DNA from 3 places in the Methylobacterium sp. FW306-05-D genome. Region 3 is predicted to be linked to each of the others. Evidence: riboswitches for the same ligand, from Rfam matches in the RefSeq annotation. Region 3 holds a riboswitch; each other region holds the start of a gene.
The links. A riboswitch is a leader RNA that binds a small molecule or an ion and turns the genes downstream of it on or off. The one in region 3 is predicted to bind cobalamin.
Positions count from the first base shown of each region.

Region 1: it holds a riboswitch for cobalamin, as region 3 does, so the genes downstream of both, AC3WLN_RS05045 (TonB-dependent siderophore receptor) here and AC3WLN_RS16150 (TonB-dependent receptor) in region 3, are expected to answer to the same signal.
Region 2: it holds a riboswitch for cobalamin, as region 3 does, so the genes downstream of both, AC3WLN_RS13985 (CbtB domain-containing protein) here and AC3WLN_RS16150 (TonB-dependent receptor) in region 3, are expected to answer to the same signal.

Region 1 is NZ_JBYSXL010000008.1:5,468-9,871, reverse strand. It holds gene AC3WLN_RS05060 (cupin domain-containing protein) at 1-267, opposite strand, end outside; gene AC3WLN_RS05055 (DUF6471 domain-containing protein) at 613-744, shown strand; gene AC3WLN_RS05050 (hypothetical protein) at 741-1,670, shown strand; cobalamin riboswitch at 1,862-2,085, shown strand; gene AC3WLN_RS05045 (TonB-dependent siderophore receptor) at 2,311-4,404, shown strand, end outside.
Region 2 is NZ_JBYSXL010000037.1:12,696-17,099, forward strand. It holds gene AC3WLN_RS13975 (DUF1636 family protein) at 1-185, opposite strand, end outside; gene AC3WLN_RS13980 (CbtA family protein) at 178-933, opposite strand; gene AC3WLN_RS13985 (CbtB domain-containing protein) at 961-1,137, opposite strand; cobalamin riboswitch at 1,194-1,386, opposite strand; gene cobU (bifunctional adenosylcobinamide kinase/adenosylcobinamide-phosphate guanylyltransferase) at 1,493-2,005, shown strand; gene cobO (cob(I)yrinic acid a,c-diamide adenosyltransferase) at 2,002-2,613, shown strand; gene AC3WLN_RS14000 (cobyric acid synthase) at 2,633-4,087, shown strand; gene AC3WLN_RS14005 (MFS transporter) at 4,154-4,404, shown strand, end outside.
Region 3 is NZ_JBYSXL010000048.1:19,946-24,349, forward strand. It holds gene AC3WLN_RS16140 (FdhF/YdeP family oxidoreductase) at 1-380, opposite strand, end outside; gene AC3WLN_RS16145 (hypothetical protein) at 685-996, shown strand; cobalamin riboswitch at 1,072-1,271, shown strand; gene AC3WLN_RS16150 (TonB-dependent receptor) at 1,545-3,563, shown strand; gene AC3WLN_RS16155 (quinone-dependent dihydroorotate dehydrogenase) at 3,575-4,404, opposite strand, start outside.

The sequences.
Region 1 (4,404 bases), on a different contig from region 3:
GAAGACCAGCTTGCCGGGGCCGACCTCCACGGGGGCCTCGTCGCCGAACGTCATCAGGCAGCGCCCGGACAGCACGTAGAGGTACTCGTCGCAGGAGGCGTGGCTGTGCGGCGGCGTCGGCCGGTAGACCCGGAACACCCGGGCGCTGGCCGCCGGATCGTCGGTGAAGCGGTGATCCGCCACCATGGTGTCGGAGGTCTCGGGCAGGCGCGCGGCCTGCTCCGCCACGTCGAAGACGCCGTGCGCCGTCAAGCTGTCTGCCCGCATCCTGTCCGTTTCCATGACCTGCATGTCCTCTTCTGCCCGTCGCCGTGAAGCCTCGATTACCTAGCCGAAAAATCACCGTCAGCGACTTGGGATTGAGGGATTGATCGCTGAAGTAGATTGCTATCCAGCGCCGCAGCCCAAGTGCTAGACGCCAGCTGTCCTACGGATCGGATACACTGTAATAAAGACAGATCATTAACTATAATATCTGTTATAGCAAGCAAGCTATCAGTGAAAGCATGAGCACAAGCACCAAAAATGGCGAGCAACGTTCAGTCACTCAGACAAATGAAATTTGAGCTCTAAGAGCAAAGCCAAGGACGTAACTCCTTCCTTGCTCTTCAGATGCGACTTACCAGCGTCCCAAATGAGACAGAAGCGAACTTTCGTGACAAGCACGCTCGCGGGAATTTTACCGCTGTCTTTTTTCTGCAATGCTCGATTGCGATTGGCGCGCCAGCTGAGACTTGCAGATGACTGAGTTCGTTTTTCCGCATTCGCTTGAGTACCCTGACAATCATGACATAACACTATCGGAAATAGCCGCAACACTAATTGCACAGGAAAAGCTATTACCGCTTGCCGCAGAAATCTTAGAGAGACTATATCCTGGATTTGAAGTTAGTAAAGTAAAGATAGATCTAGAATACGCACGTCGTGGCTCTTTGCAAGAAGCTTTTTTCGTTGCGATATTTGCTACTTATCAGAAGGACTTGGACAAGGCGGTCCCGAAGATGATTGAACAAATCTCAGGAATACAGTTCCCCGACGAATACAAGCCAGTATTGTCAATACTTTTTGTCGTTTTACTATACTTAGGCGCAAAAGCAATTACCAGTCGCCTCAGCAGGAAAAAAGAAGGCGACAAGGACACGACTCCAAATATTAATGGTGACTACAACACTATAATAAATATTGCATCAGGCTCACTTAATGTTAGTCCGAACGAACTTGAAGCTGCGGTTAAAGCAACAGCAACCCCTAAACGGCACGGCTTAATCGGAAGATCAGCTATTGACCTATTCCGACCAGCGAAGAAAGGGAGAGCTGGCCGCATTCGTGTTGGGGGAGCTCCCGAAATCAGCCGCGAGTCTGTGGCGGAATTTCCTGATGCGGTGACGTTGGCCGAACTTGAGGATGATACCGAGATCGAATCCTACTCTGACGTAATCCTCGAAGTCCGCGCAACTGACCGTGACAGAGCCGAAATAGGCTGGGCCGGCCGGCTTCATATTGGGGCGATGTCTACAAAGAGGCTTAGCTTAAAACTTTCTCCAAGCGTTGATCGGGAAGCCCTCTCGAAATTAGAGCGCGTGAAAGTCGAAGCGCTTGTCGAGAGCAGACGGATGAACGATGACACGCTTAAACCAATCCGTATACATGTCTTACGCATCCTAGATTAACCCTCAAATAGCGCTTACCGAATCAATTCATTTATTCAAACACTTAATCAGTGATAATTCTATTTGGTGCATTTACCCTGTCGGGTCACCCTCCCGGACCCAACGCAACCGTGATCAGGCTTAGGGGCTCATAACGTTACAACGTTGCAAAAAATCGAGTGCGCCCCGTTGACTTGCCGGCCGGCCACGGGAAAAGGTCCACCGGCCAAGGTTCCCGCGGGTCGTCGGCCCCGGGGGCGAAGAGGGACTTCGGGGTGCTCATCGGGGCGCTTCCGAAGCGGCCCCCGCACCTGTCGGCGGCGAGGTCCCGCCCTCCGGAGTCACCGGTGCATCGCACCGGGACGGCCGGGCGGGAGCGACGACCCGTGCGCCAGGAGGCGGCAGCCAGGATGCCTGCCTCGGGCAATGAAATGTCTCTCGGGCGGGGGTGTCCCGGCGGAGCGCTGGAACGGGCCGGGCTGCCGAGGCATCCGATCCCCGTGAGGGCACCCGCTCGGCCGTCGCTCGACAACCATGAGCGCCACCGGTGTCCCTCCGTCCGAGCCCGTCCGCCGCGAAGGCCGCGATCCCGAACCTGCCCCGCGCGGCCGAGGCGCGACGGCGGTCGGGGCGCCGGGGCTCGCGCTGCGCGCTCGCGGCGATGCTCTCGGCGGGTTCGCCGGCCCTGGAGGCGCGGGCGCAGGAGGCCGTCACCCTGGAGGAGCTGTCGGTGGAAGGGGCGGGCGGCGCCCCGGCCACGGGCGCGGCGGGCCTCGCCCCCGGGATCGGGCTGATCGGCCCGACGCCGGGTTACCGGGCCGACCGGGCGGTGAGCAGCACCAAGACCGACACGCCCCAGCGCGACGTGCCCCAGGTCGTCACCGTCGCGCCCCGCGCGGTGATCACCGACCTCGCCGCCACCCGGGTCGACCGGGTCTTCAACTACACGCCCGGCGTCGCCCAGCAGAATAATTTCGGCGGCCTGACGGTGTTCAGCTACGCCGTGCGCGGAACCACGACCTCGGAACTCTACCGCAACGGCTTCCCGATCAACCGGGGCTCGCCGCCGCCGCCCGACACCCAGAACGTCGAGCGCATCGAGGTGCTGAAGGGCCCCGGCGGCGGCCTGTTCGGGCGCAGCGACCCGGGCGGCCTCGTCAACGTCGTCACCAAGCAGCCGACGGCCGAGCGCTTCGTCGAGATGGGCGGCCTCTGGGGCTCGTTCGAGCAGTTCCGCGGCACAGTCGATGCCGGCGGCGCCCTCAACGCGGACGGCACGCTGCTCTACCGCTTCAACGTCGCGGGCGGCCGCCAGAACAGCTTTCGCGATTTCGTGGATGGCGACCGGCTCCTCGTCGCGCCCGTGGTGAGCTGGCAGGTCACGCCGGACACGAAGGTCACCGTCGAGACCGAGTTCCTGCGCAACCGGATCGTGTTCGACCGGGGCGTCATCGCGATCAACAAGCAACTGGGATTCCTGCCGATCTCCCGGTTCCTCGGCGAGCCGGGCCAGAGCACGTACCAGAGCTCGGACACGATGCAGGTTCGGGTCGAGCACCGCTTCGACGCCGATTGGCAGATGCGGCTCGCCACCCACTTCAACACCGGCTCGCTGGCCGGGGAATCGGCGGAGATCCGCGCCATCGCCGCCGACAACCGCACGGTGCTGCGCGACCGGAATGTTCGCGATTACCGCTGGGACACGGCGATCGGCCAGGCCGAGGTGGTGGGGCGCTTCGCCACCGGCGCATTCGGCCACACCGTGCTCCTCGGCTTCGAGCGCGAGAGCACCGACAGCCGCGTGGTCTACGAGCGCTCGAACTTCCGCCAGAGCCCCTACAGCCTCGACATCTACGATCCGCGCTACGGCCAACCTCTGCCGCCGATCACCATCCGGCGCAACAACCTCGAGCGGATCACCAGCACGGCCCTCTACGCCCAGGACCAGATCGCCCTCAGCCCCGAGTGGAAGGCCCTGCTCGGGGTCCGGTTCGACGTCTTCGAGCAATCCTTCCGCGAGCGCACCACGGCGACCCAGGTGGACCAGACCCGGGTGGCAGCCACGCCGCGCGCCGGCCTCGTCTACCAGCCCCTGCCGGAGCTCGCCCTCTACACCAACGTGGGCACCAGCTTCCGGCCCAATATCGGCCCCGACGCCTTCGCGGTGGCCCGCTCCGCGCCGTTCGAGCCGGAGACCGGCCTCGGCTACGAAGTCGGCGCCAAGCTCGACCTGTTCGGCGGCGCGCTCGGCCTGACGGCGGCGGCCTTCCGCATCGAGCGGCAGAACGTGCTCACGGCCGACCCCAACAACAGCGGCTTCTCCCTGGCGGCCGGCGGGGTGCGCAGCCAGGGCTTCGAGCTCACCGCCGCCGGCCAGATCACCCCCGAGATCCAGATCCTGGCGGGCTACGTCTACGCCGACGCCGTGGTCACGAAGGACACCGTGCTGCCGGTGGGCGCGCCGCTGATCAACATCCCGCGCCACTCCGGCAGCCTGCTCGCCGTGCACGAGGTGCAGGCGGGCCCCTGGAAGGGCCTCGGCCTCGGCGGCGGGGTGCGCGGGGTCGGCGAGCGGGCCGGGGACGCGGCGGGCTCCGGCTTCATGCTCCCGGCCTACATCGCGGTCGATGCCCTGGCCTATTACCGCTACGAGAACATGCGCTTCGGCCTCAACGTCGAGAACCTCTTCGACGCGACCTATTACGAGAGCTCGCTCAACGTCTTCCGGGTCTATCCCGGCGCGCCCCGGCGCTTC
Region 2 (4,404 bases), on a different contig from region 3:
CGCTTGCAGACCGAGAGGCATTCGACGCCCTCGACCGTGATGCCCGGATGGGCGCCCGTGCTCACCGCCTCCTGGAGGGCGGCCAGCAGGAGCGCTCCGGCGCGCGGCTCGGAGACGTCGCCGGCCGCCCGGCAGGTGGCGCAGACGTAGAGCGTGACGGGGGCGATGGATTCCGGCTCAGGCATGAACCGGCCGATTCCGGCCGAACAGGCCCCAGGCCCAGCCATAGGCCAGCCCGATCACCGCCCAGAACACGAAGGCGATGCCGAGGGAGCGCGCGGCGAATTGCGCCGCGTAGGACGCGGGCAGGTTCGAGGCGGCGTGGCTCGCCTCCGGCGCGCCGGCCAGGTGCGGCGCCACCAGAAGGACGATGCCGCCCGCGATGGAGATCGGCGCCCGCCGGATCGCGATGAGGTAGAGGCCCATGGCGGTGGCTGCGGCCGTCATTACCCACCAGAACTGGCGGTCGGCCAGGGGCGCGGCCTCCATGCCGGGGAGTTCCGGCGCGAGGCCGAGCGCCGGGGCCAGTGCCACCGCGAGGAAGCCCCCGATGGCGAAGCGCAGGCCGGCCTCGGGGCTGGGCTCGCGGTTGCAGGCGAGGAGCATGGCGCCGAGCAGGAGGGCGTAGCCGATGCCGCCCACCAGGGTGGCGAGTGCCGTGAAGGCCATGCGCGGCAGGCCGGGGCCGGGCTGCCAGTCGGGCGCGACCTCGCCGCCCGCCACCGAGGGGTCGCGGGTGCCGTGATCGTGACCGCCGTGGACGCGCACGATCAGCGATGCGGGAATCGGCAGGGCGGACGCCGCGGAGGCCTGCGTCTCGTAGCGCTCGGCCGCGATGATGAGCGGCGAGGTGAGCGCGAGCTGCAGGCCCGTCGCGACGACGGCCGCGAGGAAGCCGGCGACCAGGGCCGCCGACACGAGCCGGATGATCATGGGATTGTCTGCCTTAAGCGCAGGCGCTCAGTGGCAGGGGAAGTTCTGGCTGTGGCGGAAGTCGTGCGCCGCGTTGTGCAGCGCCATCGCCGGGGCGAAGCCCGCCATGAACACGAGGCCGAGGCCGAGGAAGGCGGCCACGAGGACGGCGCCGAGGCGCTCGTTGGTGCGGGTGCCGGTCAGGACGAGGGTGTTGGTCGACATCGGGTCATCTCCTGGCCGCCCCGCCGGCGGCCGTCAAGCATCGAGCGGGTGGACGGCAGGTCCACTCTCGGGCGGCAGGTCTCCTGGCTCGCGGGTCGCTGGTCCTGCCGCCTTCCCGGATCGCTCCAGTGGCTGATGGCAGTCCCGTCTCCGCTCACAGTTGCGGGGGCAGCCGCGGTTTCAGGGTCGCCCCCTCACCGCATTCCCTTTTCACCCCGTTGCCGGGGCACCGTCCGATCCACGCTTCTACGCGGTTGCCGGTGCGCTGACAACGCGGCCCGCGCGGGTTTCCCGCCTTTGACCGGAGGCCCCGATTTCGGGCACAGCGTTCCGCATGCCGCACCCGACTCCCCGAATGACCCTCGTGCTCGGCGGCGCGCGCTCGGGCAAGAGCGCCCATGCCGAGGCGCTGATCGAAGCCTGTCCCGGCCCGTGGCTCTATCTCGCCACCGCCCAGGCCTGGGACGACGAGATGCGGGCGCGCATCGCGCTCCATCGCGCCCGCCGCCCGGAGGGCTGGATCACGCAGGACGTGCCGCTCGCCTTGGCCGAGGCGGTCGCCGCCGCGACCGGGCCGGTGCTGGTCGATTGCCTGACCCTCTGGCTGACCAACCTCATCCTGTCGGAGGCCGACGTGGAGGCCGCCACCGCCGCGCTGCTCGCGGCCTGCGCGGCGGCACCCGGCCCGGTGGTCCTGGTCGGCAACGAAGTCGGGCTCGGGATCGTGCCGGAGAATGCGCTGGCCCGCCGGTTTCGCGACGCCGCCGGGCGCCTGCACCAGCGCCTCGCGGCCCAAGCCGACCACGTCGTCCTCACGGTGGCGGGCCTTCCCCTGGTCGTGAAACCCCAACCCGGAGCCACCCCATGACGGATGCCGAAACCGAGGCCGCGCGCCACCGCGAAAAGATGGAGAAGCGCAAGGCCGTGCAGGACGCCGAGGTCGCGGAGAAGACGATCGAGAAGGGGCTCCTCATCGTCAACACCGGACCCGGCAAGGGCAAGACCACGGCGGCCCTCGGGCTGATGCTGCGGGCGCTGGGCCACGGCTGGCGCGTCGGCGTGGTGCAGTTCATCAAGGGCGCCTGGGACACGGGCGAGAAGCACGCCCTCGAGGCCTTCGGCGACCGCATCGATTGGCACACCTTGGGGGAAGGCTTCACCTGGGAGACCCAGGACAAGGCCCGTGACATCGCCGCCGCCGAGCACGCCTGGGCCAAGGCCCTCGACCTCATGGCCGACCCGACGATCCGCCTCGTCGTGCTGGACGAGCTCAACATCGCCCTGCGCTACGACTACCTGGACCTCGACGCCGTGGTGGCGGCCTTCCGGGCCCGCCGCCCGGACCTCCACGTCGTCGTCACCGGCCGCAACGCCAAGCCGGCCCTGATCGAGGCCGCCGATCTCGTCACCGAGATGGCATCCGTGAAGCACCACTTCGCCGCCGGGGTGAAGGCGCAGGTGGGGATCGAGTTCTGATGGTCCGGACGCGCGCCCGATGACCCGCGCCCTCATGATCCAGGGCACCGGCTCGGATGTCGGCAAGTCGCTGATCGTGGCCGGTCTGTGCCGGGTCTTCGCGCGGCGGGGGCTCGCGGTGCGGCCGTTCAAGCCGCAGAACATGTCGAACAACGCCGCCGTCACGGCCGATGGCGGCGAGATCGGCCGGGCCCAGGCGCTGCAGGCGCGGGCGGCCGGGGTGGCGCCCTCCGTGCACATGAACCCGGTGCTGCTGAAGCCCCAGAGCGAGACCGGGAGCCAGGTCGTGGTCCAGGGCCGCATGGTCGGCACCGCCAAGGCGCGGGACTACCAGGCCTGGAAGCCGCGCCTCCTCGCCTCCGTGCTGGAGAGCTTTTCGTATCTGAAGGCGCAAGCCGACCTCGTGGTGGTGGAAGGCGCCGGCTCGGCCTCCGAGGTCAACCTGCGGGCCGGCGACATCGCCAACATGGGATTCGCCCGCGCGACGGACACGCCGGTGATCCTGCTCGGCGACATCGACCGGGGCGGCGTCATCGCCAGCCTCGTCGGCACGAAGGCGGTGATCGATCCGGCCGACGCGGCGATGATCCGGGGCTTCCTCGTCAACCGCTTCCGCGGCGACCCGAGCCTGTTCGCCGACGGCATGGCGACGATCGCGCGGGCGACCGGCTGGCCGAGCTTCGGCCTGATCCCGCACTTTCCCGACGCGGCGCGCCTGCCGGCGGAGGATGCCCTCGGGCTCGCCGGCTCGGGCGCCGGCGCGGCCCGGCGCAAGGTCGTGGCCGTGCCGGTGCTGCCGCGCATCGCCAATTTCGACGATCTCGACCCGCTTCGGGCCGAGCCCGACGTGGCGGTGGTGCTCGTGCGCCCGGGCGAACCGATCCCGGTGGCCGACCTCGTCCTGCTGCCGGGCTCGAAGACCACCATCGACGATCTCGAGGCCTTCAGCGCCGAGGGCTGGGACATCGACCTGCGCGCCCATGTCCGGCGGGGCGGACGGGTGCTCGGCCTGTGCGGCGGCTACCAGATGCTCGGCCGGCGCATCGACGACCCGCACGGCATCGAGGGCGCGCCCCGCTCCGTGCCGGGCCTCGGGCTCCTCGACATCGAGACCGTCATGACGCCGGTCAAGCACCTGGCCGCCGTCACCGGCACCAGCTTGGCCGACGGCGTGCCCTTCTCGGGCTACGAGATGCATGTGGGCGACACCACCGGGCCGGATACGGCGCGCCCGGCGATCCGGCTCGCGGACGGGCGCTTCGACGGCGCGGTCTCGGCCGATGGCCGTGTGACCGGCACCTACGTGCACGGCCTGTTTTCCGACGACCGGCAGCGCGGCGCCTGGCTCGCCCGCCTCGGGGCGGCCCCGAGCGGCCTGGCCTACGAGGCCGGCATCGAGGCGGTGCTCGACCTGCTGGCCGATCATCTCGAAGCGCATGTCGCCTGCGACGCGCTGCTCGCCCTGGCGTTGTAGCGGCCGAACGGATTAGGCTCGGGCTCGGAACGCCCGCACCGAACGGGTGCCATGAGGAAGCATCCGATGAGCCCGGCCCCTCCCCAGGTGGATGCGCGCGTCGCCGAGGCGACGATCCGCACCGTGACGCTGCGGCTGATGCCGCTCCTCGGGCTGATGTACCTCATCGCCTATATCGACCGGCAGAACATCTCCTACGCCAAGTTGCAGATGGTGGGCGATCTCGGCCTCAGCGAGAGCGTCTACGGGCTCGGGGCGTCGCTGTTCTTCCTCGGCTACTTCCTGTTCGAGGTGCCCAGCAACGTGATCCTGGAGCG
Region 3 (4,404 bases):
GTGGCGACGTAGCGGTCGCGCGACGCGTCGTAGCGCATCGGATGGGTCAGGCGGCCCTCGCCCTCCAGGGCGTAGTCGGTCCAGCCGCGCAGCTCGGTCACGGTGTGGCGGGCGAAGAACTTCGGCGGCGTGCGCTTGTCGGTGGCCTCCCAGGAGACCGCCTTCACGCCGTTCTCGCAGAACTCGAAGGAGGAGCCGTGCGCCGGGTCGCCCCAGGCGCAGCCCGGGCAGTCGAAGCCGTCGGGCTGGTTGGCCTTCAGCATGGCGCGGGCGCCCGAGAGCGGGGCCCGGCTGCCGAGCAGGTGCTTGCCGCAGCTCTTCAGGGCCCCCCAGCCGCCGGCGGCGGACGAACGCTTCGGGGTCGCGACCGGGTGATCCATGAACGGGTCTCTGGGACGGGCCCGCGCGGCCGAGGATCGGTCGCGGAACGGAGCCTAGCCGCCCAGCGATATCGCGATGCGGCGCGGGCACTCAATCACGCGAAAACGCAGGCCAGTCATGCCGTTAGGGGTCCCATGCGTTTTTTGCAGAGCCGGTGACCGGCAGGTTAAAATCGTTCTGAGCCGCATTGCGGGAGACCGGGTGGCCCGTCGCCGGGGCCGCTCCCTGGCGAAGCGCCGGCCGATCGCCTAACCCTCGGGCCGAAACGGCGGCGGAGACGCCCGGGATGCGGGAGCGCGGGACATGAGGACGCCGGTGAGGATCTTCGCGGCGGCGGCCGTCGCCCTCGCGGTCGGCCTCGCGGTGATGGCGCATGACCGCCAGATCGGCGCCGAATGGGCCGTGTCGGCCGAGCAGATCGCCGACGCGCGGGCCTATGGCAAGCCCGGGGTCGAGCTCCCGCCCGGCCACATGGTCACCGAGCCCCAGCGCAGCGAGGGCGCGGAGCGGCTTCCCCTGAAGTGGATCCTGCTCGGCCTCGCGGCCGGCGGCGCGGTGCTGGCCGGAACCGGGCATCGGCGCGAGCCTGTGCGAAAACCGGACGGCCGGCGCTGAGGGTCTCCTGTCGCGCACCGGGCACACCGGCCCGAAAACCACGCGCGGCCATTGACGCTGCCGCGGCCCATCGGGCCTCCTGTCCCGCGACGGTTCCTCGGTCACGAGGATCAAAAGGGAACGCGGTGAGGGTGTGAGCCCGAGGCCGCGGCTGCCCCCGCAACTGTGAGCGGCGAGCCCCTCATCAGCACGTCACTGGGCCCATCCGGCCTGGGAAGACGATGAGAGGGCGGTGACCCGCGAGCCAGGAGACCTGCCGTCAGTCGTGGTCACACGCGAAACGCATCGGGCGGGGTGTCCCGGTGGGTGTCGGGGTGGATGCCGTGCGGCATCCGGGCCGGCCTCGTTCGCGGTGACGTGCCACAGACGTCGCTCGAGGTCTTATGCCGTCCTCCCGTTCCGGGTCGCTGACCCGTCCAAGCCCTGCCTTGCGATGTCCTGCCTTGCGATCCTGGCTGCTGGCCTCCTGTGCCGGCCTCGCCTGCTGCGGCGCCGGGGTCCGGAGCGCCGTCGCCCAGTCCGCGCAGGCGGACCTCGCCGAACTCTCCGTGACGGCCGAGGCCCCGGCCACCGGCGGCAGCGGACCGGCCGCCCATGCGGGCTTCGTCGGCGGCGTCACCGGCATCGGGGGCGGCCTGCGGACCGTCGATGCGGCGAGCGCCGGCATCCTCTCGGGCGCGGCGCTCAACAGCCGGCCGATCACCCGGCCGGGCGAGGCCCTGGAGAGCGTGCCCGGCCTCATCGTCACCCAGCATTCCGGCGAGGGGAAGGCCAACCAGTTCTTCCTGCGCGGGTTCAACCTCGACCACGGCACTGACATCGCGCTTCACGTGGACGGCATGCCGGTGAACATGCGCACCCACGCCCACGGCCAGGGCTACGCCGATCTGAACTTTCTCATCCCCGAGCTCGTCGGCGCGGTGGAGTTCCACAAGGGACCCTACTTCGTCCGGGACGGCGACTTCGCCTCGGCCGGCTCGGTGCGGATCGACTATCTCGACACGGTCGATAAGAACCTCGCCCTGACCTCCTTCGGCAGCTTCGGCTACAAGCGCGCGCTCAGCATCGCCTCCGCGCCCCTCGGCGCCGGCAACCTTCTGGTCGCCGGCGAGGCCCAGACCTATGACGGGCCCTGGGACGTGCCGGACCGGCTCGCCAAGCTCAACGGCGTCGTCCGCTACAGCCAGGGCACGGCCCTCGACGGCTTCGCGGTCACGGGCATGGCCTACTGGGCGAAGTGGAACGCCACCAACCAGATCCCGGAGCGGGCGGTCGCGGAGGGGATCATCGGCCGCTTCGGCAGCCTGAACCCCACGGATGGCGGCGACACCGGCCGCTTCTCGCTCTCGGGCCGCTGGAGCCGGACGAGCGAGGCCGGCATCACCCGGGCGAGCGCCTACGTGATCCGCTACGGGATGAACCTGTTCAACGACTTCACCTATTTCCTCAACGACCCGGTCGCCGGCGACCAGTTCCGCCAGCGCGACAGCCGCGTTCTCGGCGGCGGCGAGGTCAGCCACACCGTCCCGGGCAGCCTGTTCGACTTGCCCATGGAGAACGAGTTCGGCCTCCAGACCCGCACCGACGACATCCGGGTCGGCCTCTTCAACACCGCCGCGCGGCAGTACCGCTCGACCGTGCTGGACGACCGGGTGCTGGAGGCGAGCGCCGCGTTCTACGTCGAGAACCGGGTGCGCTGGACCGACTGGCTGCGCACCAGCCTGGGCTTCCGCGCCGACGGGTTCTACGCCGATGTCCGCTCGGACACGCCGGCCAATTCCGGGCGCGCCCGGGACGGCATCGTCAATCCGAAGCTCGGCCTGGTGCTCGGGCCCTGGTTCGACACCGAATTGTTCGTGAACTACGGCGGCGGCTTCCATTCCAACGACGCCCGCGGCGTCACCGCCACCGTCGACCCGACGAGCCCGCTGTTCAACATCAGCCGCTCGCCCTTCCTCGTGCCCTCCACGGGCTCCGAGATCGGCCTGCGCAACCGCAGCCTCGCTGGGCTGGAGACGGCGGTGACGTTGTTCCAGCTCGATTTCGCCTCCGAGAACCTGTTCCAGGGCGACAGCGGCACCACCGAGCCGAGCCGCCCCACCCGCCGCTTCGGCGTCGAGTGGACCAATCGCTACGCGGTGACGCCCTGGCTCTCCCTGGAGGGCGATCTCACGGTGACCCATGCCCGCTTCGCGGACCGGGACCCCGTCGGCAACCGGGTTCCCGAGGCGCCGACCACGATCGCCTCGGCCGGCTTCACCTTCGGCGCGGGGCCGGGCTGGTTCGGGTCGATGCGGTTCCGCTATTTCGGGCCGCGACCGCTGATCGAGGACAATTCGGTGCGCTCGCGCCCGACCGCCCTCGTCAACGGCCGGGTCGGCTACACCTTCGACAACGGGGTCAGCCTGTCCCTCGACGTGCTGAACCTGACCAACGCCAAGGCCGACCAGATCACCTACTTCTACACCTCGCGCCTGCCCGGCGAGGCGGCGGACGGCGTCGCCGACCGCCATTTCCATCCGGTCGAGCCGACGGCGGTACGCCTGACCCTGGCGGGGCGGTTCTAGCCCCGCGGCCCTCAGCCCGGCAGCTTGGCCAGGGCGGCGGCGTCGCGCCCGACCAGGGGCGCGAGCCGGCTCGCGCCCTCGGCCTCCATCCGCGAGACGAGGCCGGCCTTGATCTCCGGGATCAGGCCCGGGCCGGCATAGACGAGGCTCGAATAGAGCTGGAGCAGGCTGGCGCCGGCCCGGATCTTGGTCCAGGCGGCCTCCGCCGAGTCGATGCCGCCGACCCCGACCAGGGGAAGCTTTTCGCCGACCCGCAGGTAGGTCTCGGCCAGCAGGCGCGTCGCCGCCGCGAAGAGCGGCCGGCCGGAGAGGCCCCCGGTCTCGCGGGCGAGGCCGGCCTCGCGCAGGGTCTCGGGCCGGGCGATCGTGGTGTTGGACACGACGAGGCCCTGGACGCCGCGGCGCAGGGCGGTGGCCGTCATGGCGTCCAGCGCCGCGAGGGTGATGTCGGGGGCGATCTTGAGCAGGATGGCGGTGGCCGGATGGGTCGCGTCCCGGGCCTCGACCACGCGGGCGAGCAGCTCGTCGAGGAAGGCTTCGCCCTGGAGGTCGCGCAGGCCGGGGGTGTTCGGCGACGAGACGTTGACGGTGACGAAATCCACCAGCGGCGCCAGGGCGCGTGTGCAGGCGACGTAATCGGCCAAGCGGTCGGTCGAGTCCTTGTTGGCGCCGATGTTGACGCCGACCCGGCCCCGCCGGCCCTGGCGGGCGGCGAGGCGGCCGCGGACTACGTCGAGGCCCTCGCTGTTCAGGCCGAAGCGGTTGATCACCGCGCCGTCCCGCGTCAGCCGGAAGACCCGCGGGCGCGGATTGCCCGGCTGCGCCTTGGGCACGACGCCGC